2 regions of the Paraburkholderia sp. J12 genome follow, and region 2 is predicted to be linked to the other one. Evidence: riboswitches for the same ligand, from Rfam matches in the RefSeq annotation. Region 2 holds a riboswitch; the other holds the start of a gene.
What was found. A riboswitch is a leader RNA that binds a small molecule or an ion and turns the genes downstream of it on or off. The one in region 2 is predicted to bind glycine.
Positions count from the first base shown of each region.

Region 1: it holds a riboswitch for glycine, as region 2 does, so the genes downstream of both, U5760_RS08905 (D-amino acid dehydrogenase) here and gcvT (glycine cleavage system aminomethyltransferase GcvT) in region 2, are expected to answer to the same signal.

Region 1 covers NZ_CAJMZC010000003.1:39,086-48,738, forward strand. Annotated here, with positions in the region: gene U5760_RS08885 (glutamine synthetase family protein) at 1-905, opposite strand, end outside; gene eat (ethanolamine permease) at 1,504-2,907, shown strand; gene U5760_RS08895 (helix-turn-helix domain-containing protein) at 2,974-3,996, shown strand; gene U5760_RS08900 (DUF3828 domain-containing protein) at 5,166-5,615, shown strand; glycine riboswitch at 5,837-5,926, shown strand; gene U5760_RS08905 (D-amino acid dehydrogenase) at 6,075-7,382, shown strand; gene U5760_RS08910 (chloride channel protein) at 7,764-9,110, opposite strand; gene U5760_RS08915 (porin) at 9,204-9,653, opposite strand, start outside.
Region 2 covers NZ_CAJMZC010000002.1:683,263-692,915, reverse strand. Annotated here, with positions in the region: gene U5760_RS08130 (FdtA/QdtA family cupin domain-containing protein) at 1-393, opposite strand, end outside; gene U5760_RS08125 (hypothetical protein) at 710-1,270, opposite strand; gene U5760_RS08120 (DUF4145 domain-containing protein) at 1,760-2,038, shown strand; tRNA gene U5760_RS08115 (tRNA-Arg) at 2,133-2,208, opposite strand; gene U5760_RS08110 (c-type cytochrome) at 2,536-3,447, shown strand; gene U5760_RS08105 (UvrD-helicase domain-containing protein) at 3,557-5,647, opposite strand; gene U5760_RS08100 (oxidoreductase) at 5,851-6,900, shown strand; gene U5760_RS08095 (hypothetical protein) at 7,183-7,533, shown strand; glycine riboswitch at 7,729-7,832, shown strand; glycine riboswitch at 7,891-8,033, shown strand; gene gcvT (glycine cleavage system aminomethyltransferase GcvT) at 8,113-9,231, shown strand; gene gcvH (glycine cleavage system protein GcvH) at 9,293-9,653, shown strand, end outside.

The sequences.
Region 1 (9,653 bases), on a different contig from region 2:
GCCATGAAGCTGGCCTGCCTCGCGCTCATGTTGAAGGGACGCGCTTCGTCGTAGAACACCGGCTTGCCGGTGCCGGCCTCGCGCAAGGAAAGGTGAATATGGCCGCTCTGACCCGGCAGGTCGTGCGACCACTTGGCCATGAACGTCGCCATCAGATCGTTCTTTTGCGCGAGCGCCTTCGTGAACGCCTTGAACAGCATGGCCTTGTCCGCCATGTCGATCGCGCGATCGACAGCCAGCGCCGCCTCCAGCACACCCGGGCCGGTTTCGGTATGCAGCCCCTCGATCGGCATGTCCATCTGCTCGCTCAGTTCGAGCAGTTGCCGATAGAAGTCTCCCTCCACGGTGCTGCGCAAGACCGAATAGCCGAAGTTGCCCGGCGTCCAGGTCTTCAGATTGCGGTAGTTCTTCTCGCGCACGGAGTGCGGCGTTTCGTCGAACATGAAGAACTCGTATTCGAGCGCAGCCAGCGCTTCGAATCCCATCTCCCCGGCGCGCTTCAATACGCGGCGCAGCACGCCTCGCGGGCAAACCGCTTCGGCATCGCCCACGAATTCGGCGAGGAAAAACAGCATGTCTTCGCCATTGCCCTGTTCGAGCGGCAAGCGCCGGCAGCTCTCCGGAATGATGCGCACCGTCGCATCGGGATAGGCGGTGTGCCATCCCGTGTAACTGGTGTTGTCGTACATCTGGTCGTCGACGTCCCAGCCCAGTACGACATTGCAAAAACCAAAACCCGTGCGCAGTACGTTGAGGAATTTATCCTTGCGCAAATACTTCCCGCGCAGAATGCCATCGACATCGGACAAACCGACCTTGATATGCGTCAGCCGGCTCGCCTCTACCAGCCGAATTGCGTCTTCCACGGTCTTGATCGCCCGTTCCGGCTTCTCGTGTACTTTCATATCCGATGCCTCCGCCATGCGTCTTCCCTCTGGTTAGCTAGCCGTGAAATTCTGGCCGTCTTTCGATAATGCTCAGTTATCCTTTTTAGTTTCCGGATCATGCATTACGAAATGCTTGTGGACGGTAATTCGTTCCGGAAATGTCTTCGATACATAGCTGGCATGCCCCAGGGTCAACCCTGATCGCCTCCGCTTCAGCAGGCTATGGATCCAGTGTAGAAAGCCAGAATATGAAGCGTTATCTAAAATCGGCAAATTTCATTCCGCCCTTACATGGCGCACTACATTGCGCACTATTAAGCGTTCGCCGATAAATCCGCACCGCTCGAATCCCACGCTTTATGGCTAACCATAGTCCGATGACATCTCGACGATTCCGGACCAAGTTTGCCGAATCTTGATAACACCTGTGAATTTTGCGTTCCTAGCATAAGTTCACGGTCCTCCACCGGGCCGTTGCGAAGCGCGCGAAACATCTACCCTGCCTTACAGAACTGAAATGTCTCGCTGCGGCCCATCGGCCATGCAGCGGTCGAATCCATCCAGCATGCATCCCGGCTATGGCCCGAATCGAATCGGAGCGTCAAGGAGACGGTCAATGAGCGAAGCTTCCCAAAGTCAGCATATCGGCACGGTTACACACCACGAACTCCGGCAATCGCTGGGGACGTGGCAGTTGTGGGGTATTGCAGTCGGGCTCGTGATTTCCGGCGAGTACTTTGGCTGGAGCTACGGCTGGGCGAGCGCCGGCACGCTCGGCTTCGTCGTGACGTCGATCTTCATTGCCGCGATGTACACGACGTTCATTTTCAGCTTCACCGAACTGACCACCTCGATCCCGCACGCGGGCGGCCCGTTTGCCTATGCACGCCAGGCGTTCGGACCGACCGGCGGCTATCTGGCCGGCGCGGCCACGCTGGTGGAGTTCGTGTTCGCGCCGCCGGCCATCGCGCTCGCCATCGGTGCCTATCTCCATGTGCAATTCCCCGGGCTCGAACCGAAACACGCGGCCATGGCCGCGTATCTCGTGTTCATGGTGCTGAACATCCTGGGCGTGCAGATCGCGGCGGCGTTCGAGCTCTTCGTCACGCTGCTGGCCATCTTCGAACTGCTGGTGTTCATGGGCGTGGTGTCGCCCGGCTTTCGCTGGGAGAACTTCGCCAGGGGCGGCTGGGCCGGCGCGGATCACTTTTCGCTCGGCACCCTGCCGGGCATCGTCGGCGCCATTCCGTTCGCGATCTGGTTCTTCCTCGCCATCGAAGGCGTGGCGATGGCCGCGGAAGAAGTCAAGAATCCGAAGCGTTCCATTCCGATCGCCTACGTGGCCGGCATTCTCACGCTCGTCGTGCTCGCCATCGGCGTGATGACGTTCGCGGGCGCGGCCGGTGACTGGACCAAGCTCTCCAACATCAACGACCCCTTGCCGCAAGCGATGAAATATATCGTCGGCGCGAACAGCGGCTGGATGCACATGCTCGTGTGGCTCGGCCTGTTCGGTCTGATCGCATCGTTTCACGGCATCATTCTCGGCTACTCACGGCAGATCTTCGCGCTCGCGCGCGCCGGCTATCTGCCGCAATGGCTCGCCAAGGTCCACCCGCGCTTCAAGACCCCGCACCGCGCGATTCTCGCGGGCGGCGTGGTGGGCATCGCCGCGATCTACAGCGACGAGCTGATCCAGTTCGGCGGGCAGACGCTCACGGCCAACATCGTCACGATGTCGGTGTTCGGCGCGATCCTCATGTACATCATCAGCATGCTCGCGCTCTTCAAGCTGCGCCGCACGCAGCCGAAGCTCGAGCGCCCGTTCCGCGCGCCGCTATTCCCCTGGTTCCCCGCATTCGCGCTCGCGGCCGCGGTGATCTCGCTCGTGACCATGGTGTACTTCAATTTCCTCGTGGCGGTGCTGTTCGCGGCGTTTCTCGCCATCGGCTACGGCTACTTCCTGCTCACGCGGAATCAACGCGAAACGGCCCCCGTGGATGCGCTGATCGAAGACTAGGCCGCCCCGCGCCGCGAAACGCCCGACTCCCCTCCCTTTTTGAAGCGCTATACTCGATTCATGGAGATGACCGCAGCCTCGCCGAACGATCCGGCCGTCAACCCTGCTGCGCAAACCTGTCCGTGGTTGCGCAGCGTCGTCTCGCACGACGCCGACGAACAGGCGAGCACGCTGATGGGCTGGCGCCAGATCTACGACCAGCTCACCGCTGGACGTTTTGTCGGCGAGCTCGCGGAGATCCGGCTCGACGACATGCGGGTGTTTCGCGAGAGCACGAGCCAGTCGTTGCGGCAAACCTGCGAAGTGCCCGAAAACACCTGCTGGTTCGGCATTCCGCTGGACCGGGACCGCGCGGGACGCATCCAGTCCAGCGTGATCGGCAAGGACGCGCTCGCGTGGCGTCCGAGCGGGGTCCAGTTCGAACTCATGACGCCGCCCGACTACGAAATCTACGGCATCGTCGCCACTCATGACGCGCTGCGCCGCTACGCCGAAAACGTGGCGCATACCGCGTTGTCCGATGCACTGCCCTACGCCGAAGTCGTCGTGATCGGCGACGAGCGGCGCGAGCAGTTGTGCACCGCGCTACATGCGGTGCTCGAAGAAAGCGCGCAAGGACAAGGCAGTCTTTCGCCTTCCGTGCGCAGCAATCTGCAATCTTCGTTGTTCACGCTGTTGTTCGACAGTGGCGCACTGCATAGCGACAAGACGCCTACGACGATTCCTTCCGGTCCGCGGCGCCAGTGGATTGTTTCCGCAGCGCGCGAGTATGTGCTGGCCAATCGTGACCGGCCCGTGGGTGTGCCCGAACTGTGCGAGGTTTTGCACGTCAGCCGGCGCACGCTGCAGTATTGCTTTCAGGATGTGTGCGGCATCGCGCCGAACCACTATCTGCGGGCGATTCGGCTGAATGGTGCCCGGCGCGATCTGCGGCGCGCGCAGCATGACGAAAAGTCTGTTCAGGACGTGGCCGCGGATTGGGGTTTCTGGCACCTGAGCCAGTTCGCGCTGGATTATCGCAAGCTCTTTGGCGTGCGGCCTTCCGATACGCTCAAGAGCGCTATTGGTGAGGATTACGATTTATCGTGATCGTGTTTCGTGTTGTCGTGTCGATCTGCCCAGGTTGCTGCAGTCTACGGCGTGACCATTCCTTTGTCAGTCGCCGCCTTGACGACCGTTTGACACACAAAAGGAACGCATCAACCACGAAACGACTATTCGTTTAAAAGACATTTTAGCTCATCAAAAAAATCGAGGCAGCCGTATAACCCCACAAAGCAGGGTTAAAATAAAATCTATATGTGGCACAAAAATTTTAATCAAGATGATTTCCTACCTCCTCTTCGAATTTTTTATTTTGCATAGCGTCTCTGCAATTTCCCGGTGAGAACTGCCTCTCTTGAAGCAGGCCATGATCTCTTTCAGAGTATTTCCCCAAAGATCACTATGCTGTTGAAACGTAGATTTTCAGATTTTTCGTCGCTCCTTTCTTTGTCAACGTGGCCGCATCCCGGGCCGCCCAAGCCTCGCTCAGTGATTGGGATACTTCAATTTACCTGGACTATCGCGCTGGCATTTTGCAAAGCGTGACGATTTCGCAGACATTCATCCGTCAACTACACCAGTGATCAAAAATCATCTACCAGAGCCGCTCTCCGACGTACTTACTGCACAATCACGGAAAGAACCTGGTGGCTCGGTTTGGGCAACGGCCCAATTCGACTGATTTCCCGCAGTTAGCAGTATTTTGAGACTTCCCGTGCGCATAGAATCGTCACGGATTCCTTTTGTTGTATTGATCCGCCAGATTGCAGGAATCGCAATAAATATTTCACGACAAACAAAGCATGCCGAACTCATACTAGGCAATCAGGATAATTTATAATGCCTTATAACGCTTCAGTAGCCTCCACCTACGCACGTATCCATGCAAGACTCACGAGTATCGGCCGATGTGCGGAGTATGTTCGTCGCGCAATCGACAACGGCGGACAACCGATTGCCCACACTGCCCGCGCAAAGGACATGGGACATGCGCTAACCGATGCGGGCTTCGGTGAAGTGCCGAACGCCACGCCGCAGGCGGGGGACGTGGTTGTGATTCAACCCGCGCCGGGGCACCCTGACGGACATGCCGCAATCTACGATGGCCAGCGTTGGGTCTCGGATTTCCGGCAACAGCATGGGCTCTACCCAGGCCCGGCATACCGACAGGCGCGCCCGTCCTACAAGATTTACCGTCACAACTGAGGCGCAACATGAGACGCTTTCTCTATCTTGTACTCGCTGCGCTATCGTTCACGATGCCTTTGCGCAGTGCGCTCGCGACCGGTGCGGCGAATGCACCCGAAGCGCGCGCAAATGCCTTCTATTCGTGGTTTATCGCGAACGACACGGACAAGTCATATCCGCTCAATCTGCCGGCTATCGAGCAATTCGTAAGTGCAAAGACAGTCAGCCGACTTCGCGACGATTACGCACGCTCGGGTCCACCCGGTGGTGTCGATTACTTCCTCAAGGTACAGGACTATGACGGGCGCGATTGGTCCCAGCATATCGCAACCCATGGGGCAATCATGCTCGGCGACGTTGCGGTCGTGCCGGTCACGTTTGGTTCGAATGCCAAAACGAGCGTCCTCGTATTCATGCGCCGGATTGATGGCACATGGGAAATTACCAAGGTAGACGATACAGAGGACTACCATTAAATTGCCTTCAGACGGACCACGCTTCATACAGCGCGTTCTCAGCGAGTAGTCTGCTTGCGTCACTGTGCCTGGGCGGTTTCGCGACGTCCGGTGATGCTCCCAACACGTTCGTACTATTGCGCCGACACCACAACAAGAAAATGCCAAAGAAGCCAGCCCCTACCCTTCAAATAAAACCCCTTGCCCTCGCCGATTTGAACAGGTAGTCTTGCGCTGTTCTACGACGCAGCACGGGAGAGATCGTCCATCGCGACGACGCCGACGGAGCAACCGCCCCGGAAACTCTCAGGCAAAAGGACCGTGCAGCGGGAACATCTGGAGAGCGGCGCTGCACGCGCCCACCGAAGGGGAGCCTGCCACCACAGCCGGTCGGCACGCGAAACTCTCAGGTACATGGACAGATGGGGCATTGGCGCCGGTTGAGATCGGCCGGCAATGCTCAACACCACTGGACATGTCATGTCACGAATCGCCATCATTGGCGCCGGCATTACCGGCGTCACGACCGCTTACGCCCTCGCCCGCCGCGGTTGCCGCGTCACCGTGCTCGAACGCCACCGCTACGCGGCCATGGAAACCTCGTTCGCCAACGGCGGCCAGCTCTCCGCCAGCAACGCCGAGGTCTGGAACAGCCGCGCCACGGTGCTCAAAGGGCTGCGCTGGATGTTCAGGCGCGACGCACCGCTCCTGATGAATCCCAAGCCGGGCTGGCACAAATACAGCTGGATCGGCGAGTTCCTGCGGCAGATTCCGCACTACCGCGACAACACGATCGAAACCGTACGCCTCGCCCTTGCCGCTCGCGAGCACCTCTTTTCGATTGCGGAACGCGAAGGCATCGATTTCGACCACGAAAAGCGCGGTATTCTGCACTTCTATGCAACGCGCCGCGAATTCGAAACCGCCACAAAAGTAAACGCGCTGCTGCGCGAGGGCGGCCTCGAACGGCGGCCGGTCACGCCCGACGAAATACGTGCGCTCGAACCGGCGCTGCATGGCCCGTTTTACGGCGGCTTTTTCACCGAATCGGATTCCACCGGCGATATCCACAAGTTCACGCGCGGCCTCGCGCAAGCATGCGCTCGTCTTGGTGTGGAGTTTCGCTACGACACGACCGTGCAGGCCATCGTCGAGTCCGCAGACGGAACGCTTGCTGTCGGCACGCAACGCGAGGGGCAACAGGACACGGAACACTTCGACCGCGTCGTGATCTGCGCAGGCGTGGGCAGCCGCGCATTGGCAGCGTACGTGGGCGACCACGTCAACGTCTATCCCGTGAAGGGCTACTCGATCACGGTCTGCCTCGACGACGAAGCCAGCCGAAGCGCGGCGCCATGGGTCAGCCTGCTCGACGACAGCGCAAAGATCGTCACGAGCCGGCTGGGCGCCGAGCGCTTCCGCGTAGCGGGCACGGCGGAGCTCAACGGCATGAATCGCGACATCCGCGCGGACCGCATCGAGCCGCTCGTCAACTGGACCCGCAGGCATTTCCCGGGCATGTCCACCGCGCGCGTGGTTCCCTGGGCCGGATTGCGGCCCATGCTGCCGGGCATGCTGCCCAAGGTGGGCGCCGGCCGGCAACGCAACATCTTCTACAACACGGGGCACGGGCACCTGGGATGGACGCTTTCGGCAGCAACGGCCGAGGCCGTCGCACAACTCGTGAACAACGAACAGGCGAGTTCGCCGAGTTCGCCGAGTTCACCGAGTTCACCGATTGCGCCGAACCCCGGCAAACGGCAGAACCTCGCAAGCAAGGCAAGCTGATCACATTCGCCGGCTTTTCGCGAATCTCGCCATGCGCGGGGTTCGCAATCCGGTCCGACGGGCGGACACGCGCGACTCATACAGAGAAGCGCTGTCTCGCCCTCTTGTACTTTTTTTCATGAAATGAAGAAGTCCCGCGTGGATGCGATGCCCTATCCTGTTTGCGAATCCGCTCGTTTCGCAACCCAGCATCCCCGTGGAGTAATTGATGTCACGCAGAACCCATGGCCCGCGTAGGGACTACTCATACGCAGGTTTGCTTTTTCGCAAAGCAATCGGATTCTCCATTGTCTGCGGCGGGTTCACCGTGATTCTGGGACATCTGCTGTAAAGCGCTTCTCCGCGGGACGGCAGCCCATGGCAAGCCGCCCGCGCCTCCTATCAAACACTCGTGCGCTCGGCCTGCTGCTGGATCGTCAGCGATGACTTCCCGCGTGCGAACGTCCCGATCGACGCCGCTATCTCAGGCACAGCGCGATACGTGAGCAGCGAGCCGGCAACGGCGAGCAGCAGCGGAAACATCAGGTCGTGATTGGCGTGTGTGAACTCCACGATCAACACCACGGCCGTGACCGGCATCTGCATCGAAGCCGCGAGGAACGCGCCCGCGCCGATCAGCGCGCACGCGCCAGGCACGACGCCCGGCAGAAAGTGATTCCACACGCCGCCCAGCACGACGGCAAAGAGCGCACCGTTGGTGAGGCCCGGCGTGAGCAGGCCGCCCTCGGCGCCGGCTCGCAGACTCGACGCTTCGATCGCCACTTTCAGCACGAGCAGCGCCGCAGCGAGCCCCATGCCAAGACTGCCGTCGAACGAGAGCGAAGCCGCACCCTTGCCGTTGCCTGCGAGTTGCGGAAACCACGCGAGCAGAACGCCGATTGCCGCGAAGTTCAGCACTGAAAGCAGCACGAGACGTCCACCGCGCGGCGCATGGGCACGCGCGCTCGAAGTGAGCTTCACGAAACCCCAGGCCGCAAGGCCGAAGAGCGGGCCGCAAACGGCGGCCCAGACCAGCAGCGGGCCGTCCAGCACGAACGTGGGCACCAGGTACTGCTGATCGTTGCCGAGTCCGCTCCACGCCACCACGGCGGCAACCGTCGAGGTGACGAGAGCCGCGATCAGCGCCCGCGGCGCGAACGTGCCGAGCAGCACCTCGAGCACGAACACCGCGCCGCCCAGCGGCACGTTATAGACGGCGGCAAGACCTGCCCCGGCGCCGCAGGCGACCAGCAAACGGCAGTCGTCCGGCGTGAGGCCCGCGCGGTTCGCGAGATGCCCCGCCAGCAGCGAGCCGATCTCGCGCGGCGCCACTTCGCGGCCGAGCGGCGAGCCCAGCGCAACGGTCACGATCTGCAGCAGCGCATGCACGAGCGTGCTGATCACCGGCATGCGCGGGTCTTTCGCGCCCACGGCCTTGCGGATGCTCACGAGCGGACGCCCGAAGCGATAGAGGGCGGCCCAGCCGAGGCCTGCCACCAGGCCGCAGAACAGCAGCACGAGCAGCCGCCGCTCGGGCGAAGCCGCGCTCACACCCTCCAGAAAGCTCTCGTGCCCGACCCATTGCCCGATGTCGTAGCCGTAGGCGAGGTGCTGGATCGCGTGCAGCAGCAGCGCCAGCGCCATGCCGCCCAGCCCCGCGCCGACGCCGGTCAGCACGGTGACGAGCGCGAACGTGAGGGGTTTGCTGATCGTGGGGGAAGTGGGGCTGGCGTTCACGGCGGTCTGCATCGATGGATTAAGGGATAACCCGAATCGTACAGGCCCCGCGTGATGTTAATGGTGAATTATTTAGATAAATTCATGATCTAAACGCATCAAAGCCTAGAACCGGTGCCGCATGCCGATCCCGGCCACCATCTGCTGATCCGTGGACGAAGGCGTCTGCGCCGTGATGTCCGCGCCGAGGCCGGACCCGTCGGCGCTGATGTGCTGGTAGCTGACCTGCGCGTAAAGGTCCGTCCGCGTAGAAAGGAAATAGTCGGCCATTACGGACACCTCGTGCCAGCGCGGGCGATGCTCGCCGCTCGCACTGGAGAGCGTCCCTTGCGTGAACGTGTATTCGCCAGTCACGTGAAACGCCGGCGTGAGCGTATAGCTCGCGTTCAGTTCGTAGTTGCTGAAGCTCGCGCCCTGCCCGTTCTGGACCAGCCCGAGACTGTTAGCACTGTTGATCATCGTGAGGCCGGCCAGTTGCGTGCGGGTCCAGACGAAGCCGAAGCGCGCGTTGCCCACGAGATAGTTCACGCCGGCGCCGTAGATGCGCTGCTGCGC
Region 2 (9,653 bases):
CCGGATGAACTCGTCGTGATCGCGGATGTAGTCGGCCGGGTCGTAGTGTTCCGACGCGAGCACCATGCACACCCCGCCGGACGAGAAGTTGTCGAGCGAGCGCCACATCATCGGACAAATGTAGAGCCCGTAGTACGAGCGATTCAGGTGGAAACGCCGCTGGCGATCGCCGTCGTCGAGCACGATGTCGAAGCTGCCCGACATAGCGATCACGAACTGGTGCAGCTTGCGGTGCGCGTGCGAACCGCGATCCGATCCGCCGGGGACGTCGTACAGGTAATACACGCGCCGGATGTCGAACGGAATGTGATTATCACTTTCCACGAAGGTGAGATTGCCGCGCGGATCGGTGATCTTTGGCAGTTCAATTATCCGGCAATCATTCAGCGGCATGGCCACCGTCCTCTAACGTTCAGTTCACCGTTTTGCGGTCTGTTGTGCCGCATCCGAGACGTCCCAGACGGAAGCGGCCATGCGCTCGCGTATGGCACCCGACGGGACTTTTACCTGGAAAGCTTAACGTTGAGGGAAGAGGTCCGATCTGGCAAACAGACCGGGGTTTCGCCTCTATTCCCCAAGTTCGGGCTGGAGCGCCGGGCCCGGCTCTGCGGTAAGCGGCTGGGGGAGGTTTGCGGCGCGGGGTGCCGGGACGAACAACACGTGCCGCCAAAGGTTGGCGGCACGTTACGCACAATTTGCGGGGAAGGTGTTACTTACCCGCCAGCGTAGCGAACTGCGGGTTGGTCACGACCTGCTTGATCAGCTCCTGCACGGCCGGTGCGAAGGCGTCTGCCGTGTTCTTGCACGCATTGGCGGCAATCCAGCTGGTGTCGAACGGGTACTTCACCGAAACGGTGTAACCCGGCGAAGTCTCGGAACGCACGTGCATCGTGATCTGCCAGTACGCCGGCGCGACCGAGCTGAAGCTCAGATCTTCGATGCTGCCCACGATGGCCGGGCCATGCGGGTCGTACGACTGCGCCGTGAACAGTTCCTTCTGGAACGCTTCCTTGATGTACTGCGAGAGCGTCTTGCCCGGAGCCACCTTCACGTCGCCATCGAGGCGGCACAGCAGATGTTCGTTCACCCCTTGCGCGAGTTCGATGCTGCTCACGCTGATCTTTTTCGACTGCAGACCTTGCTGGATGGCAATGACGTTGTCGGTCGAAACTTCATAGGGCACGGAGGAATTCGTCGTCTGGCACCCCGAAAGCATCACAGCGGTAGCGGCTACGAGACCTGCAATTGCGGAAATTCTTGCCTTCTTCATTTAAACCCGTTCTCCTTGTTATGGGCTATTGGTCTGATTTAATTAACGGCGGAGAAAGTGGGGACTTGAGGGGGAGGGACGATTCGGCCTGGTGGAAGGATTGCGTGCGCGTGGGTACCTCTGGCGCAGTCTTCGTCAGCAGCGAAAACTGAGGGCTTAAACGATTGAGTCTTGAGGTAAGCCCGGCTGCGACAGAACCGAAAAGCCTGCCGTTGGAGCGAGGCACCAAATCGGCGAATTTTATAAATTGATTGGCCCGGTTCAACACATGACTGCGATCACTGCGGCTCGTATAGGCCAGAAACCATAGAAAAGCCTCTGGAAAATATGGCGACGAAAATCTGTGCCTGGGATCAATTCCGTATATCCGTCTAAACCACTACCGGATACTCCCGAAGACTGCCCGCACGCGGTTAGTAAGGCGTATGTAGAGGGCGCCGATTGCCTGAGAAGCGGTCGATATACCGCCGCGGCGGCCATGTACCGGAGATGCCTGAGATAGCCCTTAAAGTCTTTAGCCCCGACGTCGAGGCGTGGAAGTTGGAAAAACGTATAGATAAGCTTGCCGCTGAAAACCGCATCACCAAAGACTTGCAAACATGGGCTCACCGCGTGCGCCTTGACGGAAACGACGCACTTCACGAGGAAGAGGAGTTCACAAAGGAGGCAGCGACCGAATTGTCCGAATTCACCCGGTTGCTACTCATCTATCTCTACACACTTCCAGAGAAGATCAAGCGGCGCATCGAACCGCTCGATGAACAATAGGGGCGGCATCTCGAACTTTCGGGCATCCAAGGACGGAATGAGTACCCGAAGGGACCATTCAACGGCTGCGAGCCTTTGATTTTGAAGATTTTCTTGGCGCGCCCGGCTGGGATCGAACCAGCAACCCCTGCCTTCGGAGGGCAGTACTCTATCCATTGAGCTACGGGCGCTTTGAGACGCTGGCGCTGCCACCAACCCGCTGAACACGGAGGAAATGCGGCGCCGCAGTGAGACCGAGAGAATACCCGGTTTCGGTTAAACCGTCCACCGCGCGGGGTTGCCGGCCCCACAGCCAGACTCAGGCCCCATCGGACCAGTCACAAAAAAGGGCCGAGTCCACAGCCCCCACCCACCCGACACACGCTCCGGGTAAACGCCCGCTGAAGACCCCCAGCCGGCCCGCACCGGCCGCGAAACCTTCCGTCTATAATCATCGGTGTTTGATCCATCGCCAGGTTGTACCGCTCACCACAATACCAACGGGAGACGAGACAAGCATGAGCGAAGCACCGCACGGAGCCCCGATCAAAACGCCCGGCCAGCTGATCGCCGCCATCATCGCCGGGTTTGCCATCCCCATCGTTTGCTGCATCCTGCTCGCCTATTACGTCGACAGCACCACGCGTATCGGCGCCGGGACCGATGAACTCGCCCCCGCCGAAATCGCCCAGCGCATTGCGCCCATCGCGCAGGTTTCGATCCGCGATGCCAATGCGCCGCACGTCTACAAGACCGGCGAGCAGGTCTATCAGGCCGTCTGCTCGGCCTGCCACGCCACGGGCGCAGCGGGCGCGCCCAAGTTCGGCAACGCGTCCGACTGGGCGCCGCGCATCGCGCAGGGCTACGACACGCTCTGGCACACCGCGCTCACCGGCAAGGGCGCCATGCCCCCGCGCGGCGGCACGAGCCCCGACGACTACAGCGACTACGAAATCGGCCTCGCCGTGGCCTACATGGCCAATCACGGCGGCGCGAACTTCCAGGATCCACCCAGGCCCGCGCCGGGCGCCGCACAAAGTGCATCGGGTGCGGCAGCCGCCGCGCCGGCTGCGGGTGCCTCGGGCGCCGATGCGAACGCCGCCCAGGCCGCGGCCGCCGCAGCGGCCATCGCCGCCATTCCGCAAGCCTCCGCGCCCGCGGCAGGCGGCGCCGGGCAAAGCGCCGATGCCTCGCAAGCGGGCAAGGCGCTCTATCAGCAGGTCTGCCAGGCGTGTCACGCGGCCGGCGTGCTGGGCGCGCCAAAGTTCGGCAACAAGGCCGACTGGGCACCGCGCCTGAAGGACCCGATGGACACCATCTACAACTACGCACTGCACGGCAAAGGCCAGATGCCCCCGAAGGGCGGTTCGAACGCCTCGGACGCCGACGTGAAAGCTGCCGTCGATTACATGGTGAGCGCCGCGAAGTAAGTCTCCACTCACGGGCCACAACGCCAGGCGGCAAAGACCGGGCGACAAAGACAAAGGGCTGCATCGCAAGATGCAGCCCTTTCGTTTAGAGAGGCGCAGCGCTCAGCCCTCAGCCCTTCTGCAACAGCGCCTTCAGACTCGCCAGCCGGTCCTTCGGCGACATCGGCGCCTCTTCGGCCGTGGGCGGCGGCGCGTCGTCCAGCCCCATCTCCGGGATGAAGCGCGAGGCCTCGCACACCACCGTCTCGCGCGCCCGCTTGCGTTTCTTGCACCAGTTCAGATGCAGGCTGCGCTGCGCGCGCGTGATCGCCACGTACATGAGGCGCCGTTCTTCCTCGATGCGCGCGTCGTCGATCACGTCGTCTTCCGAGCCGCCGCGGTGGGGCATGATGCCCTCCTCCACGCCCACCAGAAACACGTGCGGATACTCCAGTCCCTTCGACGCATGCACCGTCGAAAGCCGCACCGCGTCCGGATCTTCGTCCTTGCCTTCGAGCATCGACATCAGCGCCACGGTCTGGATCAGGCCCATCAGGTTCTTGCCGGTGTCGGCAAGACCGTCGGCGTTGTCGTAGCCCGTCGCCTCGCTGTCTTCGCCGATTTCCTGTTCAGGCTTCGTGCCCTTGCGCTTCAACCACTCCAGGAACTCCAGCACGTTCTGCCACTTCGACTGCGCCTGGCGTTCGTCGAACGCGTCGTAGAGATACGACTCGTAGTGGATCGCTTCCATGAGGTCGTCCAGCACCACGGTCGCCGGGTCTTTCTCCGCACGCTCGGCGAGGCGCTGCATGAAGTCGCAAAACACGCGCATGGGCTCGACCTGGCGCGCGGAGAGCCGCGCCTCGATGCCGCCCATGTACACGGCCTCGAAGAGCGACACCTTGGCCTGCCCCGCAAACGCGCCCAGCGCTTCCAGCGTCGTGTTGCCCACGCCGCGGCGCGGCGTGGTGATCGCGCGGATGAAGGCGGGGTCGTCGTCGTGGTTGGCGATCAGGCGCAGGTACGCGCAGATGTCCTTGATCTCGGCCCTGTCGAAGAACGACTGGCCGCCCGAGAGCACGTAGGGAATGCGCTCGCGCCGCAGCACCTGTTCGAAGATGCGCGCCTGGAAGTTGCCGCGATAGAGGATCGCATAGTCGCGAAACTGCGCGCGGCGCTCGAATTTGTGCGCGGAGAGGCGGAACACCACCGATTCGGCCTCGTGCTCTTCGTCGTTGCAGGGCGTGACGGTGATGGTGTCGCCCATGCCGTGCTCGGACCAGAGCTTCTTTTCGAAGAGCTTCGGGTTGTTGGCGATGACGTTGTTCGCCGCCGTGAGAATGCGCACCGTCGAGCGGTAGTTCTGTTCGAGCTTGATGACGTGCAGCTTCGGATAGTCCTTGCCGAGCTGCGCGAGATTTTCGATGGTGGCGCCGCGCCAGCCGTAGATCGCCTGGTCGTCGTCGCCCACCGCCGTGAACGCGGCGCGCGGGCCCGCCAGCAGCTTGAGCAGTTCGTACTGGCAGGTGTTGGTGTCCTGGTACTCGTCGATCAGCAGGTAGCGCAGCTTGTTCTGCCAGCGCTCGCGCACGGGTTCGTTCTTCGCGAAGAGCTCGGTGGGCAGGCGGATCAGGTCGTCGAAATCGACGGCCTGGTAGGCGTGCAGCGTCGCCACGTAGTTGCGATAGACGATCGCGGCCTGGTGTTCGTCTTCGTTCGATGCCGTCGCCAGCGCCTCTTCGGGCATCACGAGACCGTTCTTCCAGAGCGAGATGATCGACTGGATCTTGCGGATAAAGCCCTTGTCGGTCGATCCCACCTGCTCCTGGATCATCGAGAAGCAGTCGTCCGAATCCATGATCGAGAACTGGGGCTTGAGTCCCAGATGCTCGGCTTCCTGGCGCAGGATCTGCACGCCCAGCGAGTGGAAGGTGCAAACCGTCAGTTGATTGGTCGGCACCTTGCGGCCTTCCTTGCCGGGCGTCGTGAGCGTCTTGCCTTCGAGCAGCTTGCCCACGCGCTCGCGCATTTCGGCGGCGGCCTTGTTGGTGAAGGTGACGGCCGCGATATGGCGCGGCTCGAAGCCTTTCGCTTCGATCAGGTGCGCGATCTTCTGCGTGATCACACGCGTCTTGCCGCTGCCCGCGCCGGCGAGCACGAGACAGGGACCGTCGAGATAGCGCACCGCTTCGCTTTGGGCGGGATTCAGGCCTGCGGACATCGTTGCTGGATTGGGAAAAACGGGTGGAACGGCTGGGGGCCGGGTTGGACCGGCCGGCGCGAGGCGCGCGGGAGGTGCGATGTTAACACGATCGAACCTCGCTCCCCCCGCACCCGGCCGCGTGCCACAATAACGCCCTCCCGCCCACTGCGGCCGCGGCGGCGTTTCACCTTCGCCGCGCCGTCCCTTGCAGGATTCGCCTCATGACTTCTCCGCTGAAAATCGGCCTGATGGGTTATGGTTTTGCCGGCCAGACCTTCCACGCTCCCGTGATCGCGCATTGCAAGGCCGTCGAGCTCGCCGCCATCGCGACGGGCCAGCCGGAACGCGCCCGCGCCGACTTTCCCGCCGCCGCGATCGTCCCCGATCTCGACGCCCTGCTCGCGCTCGCCGAGGTGGAGTGCGTGGTGATCGCGACACCCAACGATACGCACTTCGACCTCGCGCGCCGCACGCTCGAGCACGGCAAGCACGTGCTCGTAGACAAGCCGGTCACGCTGACTTCCGCACAAGCGCGCACGCTCGCCGCGCTGGCGGCCGGGCGCGGTCTCGTCTTCGCGCCGTTCCACAATCGCCGCTGGGACGGCGATTTCCTCACCGTGCGCGCACTCCTCGAAAGCGGCGAGCTGGGCCGGGTGACGCACTTCGAGTCGCACTTCGACCGTTTCCGCCCGCTCGTGCGCCAGCGCTGGCGCGAAGACGCCGCGCGCGGTGGCGGTCTGCTCTACGATCTCGGGCCGCACCTGATCGACCAGACGCTTGCGCTCTTCGGCACGCCCGAAACGGTGACGGCCTTCGTGCGCACGCGCCGCGACAACGCCACGGCGCCCGATTACGCACATCTCGTGCTCGGCTACGCCCAACACGATGCGGTGCTGCACGCGAGCGCGCTCGCGGCTTTCTCGCCGCGCTTCGTCATCAACGGCACGCGCGGCGGCTACCTGAAAAACGGTCTCGACACCCAGGAGGACCAGCTGAAGGCCGGGCTGCGTCCGGGCCAGGCGGGTTTCGGCGCCGGCAACGAAGCCGGCCAGCTGCACGTGCTGCTCGACGACGGCGGCGAAACCGGACGCCCGCTGCCGACGCTCGACGGCGACTACACGGGCCTCTACCGGGCGCTCGCCGCGTCGATCCGCGAAGGCCTGCCGTTCCCGGTGAGCCCGCAGGACGCCATCGACGTGATGACCGTGATCGAGCTCGCAATGCAGAGCGCCGCCGAAGGACGCACGCTGGCCTTCACGCGAGGCCACTGAAAACCGAAAGCCGGGCCGCCGCACGTCGGCGGCCCGGGGAGCCAGACGGCGCGGGCGTTTCCGAACCGACCCCGCGCCGTTTTTGTTTTCGCGAGGCCGCCCATCGCGTGGCCAAATATTTCGATGTCCCGCGCAACACCTTTCATTGTTCCGACATCCATGAAAGATGATTACAAACGGTTACATGTGGCGGCGCGTGGCCGGTCATCGGAAGCCGCGCTTCGGACGTTGGGCGTTCGGACAACGCCAGAAAGAGCGACAACGACCAAAAGGAGAGTCTTAATGTCTCGCATCGCCCGCACACTTGCCGCAAGCGCCCTCGTTTCGACGCTGGCTGCCTGCGTCGTCAACCAGCCGCCGCCCCCGCCGCCCGGCCCGACGCCGCATCAGATCGCCGTCGAGCGTCTGCACCAGGTGGATGGCCGCATCGATAACCTGAGCCACCGCATCGACGTGCACGTGAACCAGGGCTACTATCCGCCGCCCCAAGGTGGCGCGCTGCATCACCGCCTCGACGAAATCCGCGGCGAAGCGCACAACATGGCAGCCCAGCACGGCGGCGGTCTCTCCGGCGACGAGCAACGCGTGCTGAACCAGGAACTCGACCAGGCCGCTCACGCCATCGGCGAGTAACGCCTGGGCAATCCCTGAGTCATCCCTTCGCGGCGTGCGCTCTGCGCGCCCGCTTCCGGTGTGGGGACCGCTGCGCTGCGGTCCTCACACCGGCTCCCTCCGCGGCAGGACACGCCGCCGGCGCCCGGGCGCCATCTGTCCCTCCCGATCAAAATTTTCCGCATTGACACGCCCTGTGCGCGTCGCGCACAATCGCTGCGCGCGCCGGGAGAGCGTGCCGATTGCCGCTTTGCTGCGCGCACCCGGCACCGCCGAAGGGGCAACCCACAAACTCTCAGGCAAAAGGACCGTGCGCGCCGGACCGCCTATCCGCCAGCTCCGCGCGCCATCGCGCGCGGGCGAACGGAGACGCAACGAGGTCCGCACTCTGGAGAGCGGCAGCAGAACGGCGGCAAGACAGGCCGCGTTCAGACTGCCCACCGAAGGGGCGCGCGCCGCCCAGTGCCGACTACCGCGGCGCCCGGCGCAATCTCTCAGGTACCGAGGACAGAGGGGCCATGCAAGAAGCGTCCACAGGCATCGTGCCTGCGGCGCGTCATGCATGGCCCTTTTCGTTTTCGACCGTGCCGAGGCCGCCCCATGACCGAACTGAAACACACCCCGCTCAACGCTACGCACCGTGCGCTCAACGCCCGCATGGTCGATTTCGGCGGCTGGGACATGCCCGTGAACTACGGCTCGCAGATCGACGAGCACCACGCCGTGCGCACCGACGCCGGCATGTTCGACGTCTCGCACATGTGCGTCGTCGATTTCGCCGGTCCGAAGGCACGCGCCTTCTTCCAGCGCGCGCTCGCCAACAACGTCGCCAAGCTGACCACGCCGGGCCGCGCCCTCTACACCTGCATGCTCAACCCCGAAGGCGGCGTGATCGACGACCTGATCGTCTATTACTTCGCCGACGATCAGTTCCGCACCGTCGTCAACGCCAGCACGGCCGACAAAGACATCGCCTGGCTCGAGAAGCTCAACGCCGAAGAAGGCTTCGGCCTCACCATCACGCCGCGCCGCGATCTTGCGATCGTCGCCGTGCAGGGCCCGAACGCCCGCGAGAAGGTCTGGCAGGTGGCGCCCTCCACGCGCAGCAGCACCGAAATCCTCAAGCCCTTCAACGCCGCGAAGATCGAAAGCACGCCGTTCGGCGAGCTGATGATCGCGCGCACGGGCTATACCGGCGAAGACGGCTTCGAAGTGGTCGTGCCCGCCATAGCCGTGTGCGAACTCTGGGACGCGCTGCAGCGCCAGGGCGTGAAGCCCGCCGGCCTTGGCGCGCGCGACACGCTGCGCCTCGAAGCCGGCATGAACCTGTACGGCCAGGACATGGACGAAGGCGTCTCGCCGCTCGACGCGGGCCTCGCCTGGACCGTCGACCTGAAAGAGCCGCGCGACTTCGTCGGCCGCGCCGCGCTGGAGGCGAACGGCTCGCGCATGACCTTCGTCGGCCTGATCCTGCAGAAGGAAAACGGCAAGGCGGGCGGCGTGCTGCGCGCGCACCAGAAGGTGCTCACTCCGCACGGAGAAGGCGAAATCACGAGCGGCACCTTCTCGCCCACCATGCAGGAATCCATCGCCTTCGCGCGCGTGCCGCAAGGCGTGCAGCCGGGCGATGTCGTGCAGGTGCAGATCCGCGACAAAGCCCTTCCCGCAAGCGTGGTAAAACTGCCGTTCGTGCGCAACGGCAAGGTGCTGGCCGCCTGACCCGGGCGCGTACGCCCCCCTCTTTCACGTATTCACAAGCAACCACGCACTGGAGCATCCTATGAGCATCCCGGCCGATCTGAAATACACCGAATCGCACGAATGGGTCCGCACCGAAGCCGACGGCACGCTGACCGTCGGCATCACGGACCACGCGCAGGAAGCGCTCGGCGACATCGTCTTCCTCGAGCTGCCCGAAGCGGGCCGCTCGGTCTCGGCCGGCGACGCCGTTGCCGTGATCGAGTCGGTGAAGGCCGCCTCGGACATCTACGCTCCGGTTGCGGGCGAGATCGTCGAATCGAACAGCGCGCTCGTCGATACGCCCGACCAGGTGAACGGCGCGCCCTATGAATCGTGGCTCTTCAAGATCAAGCCGGCCGCGGGCGCTGCGCTCGACCGCCTGATCGACGCCGGCGCCTACG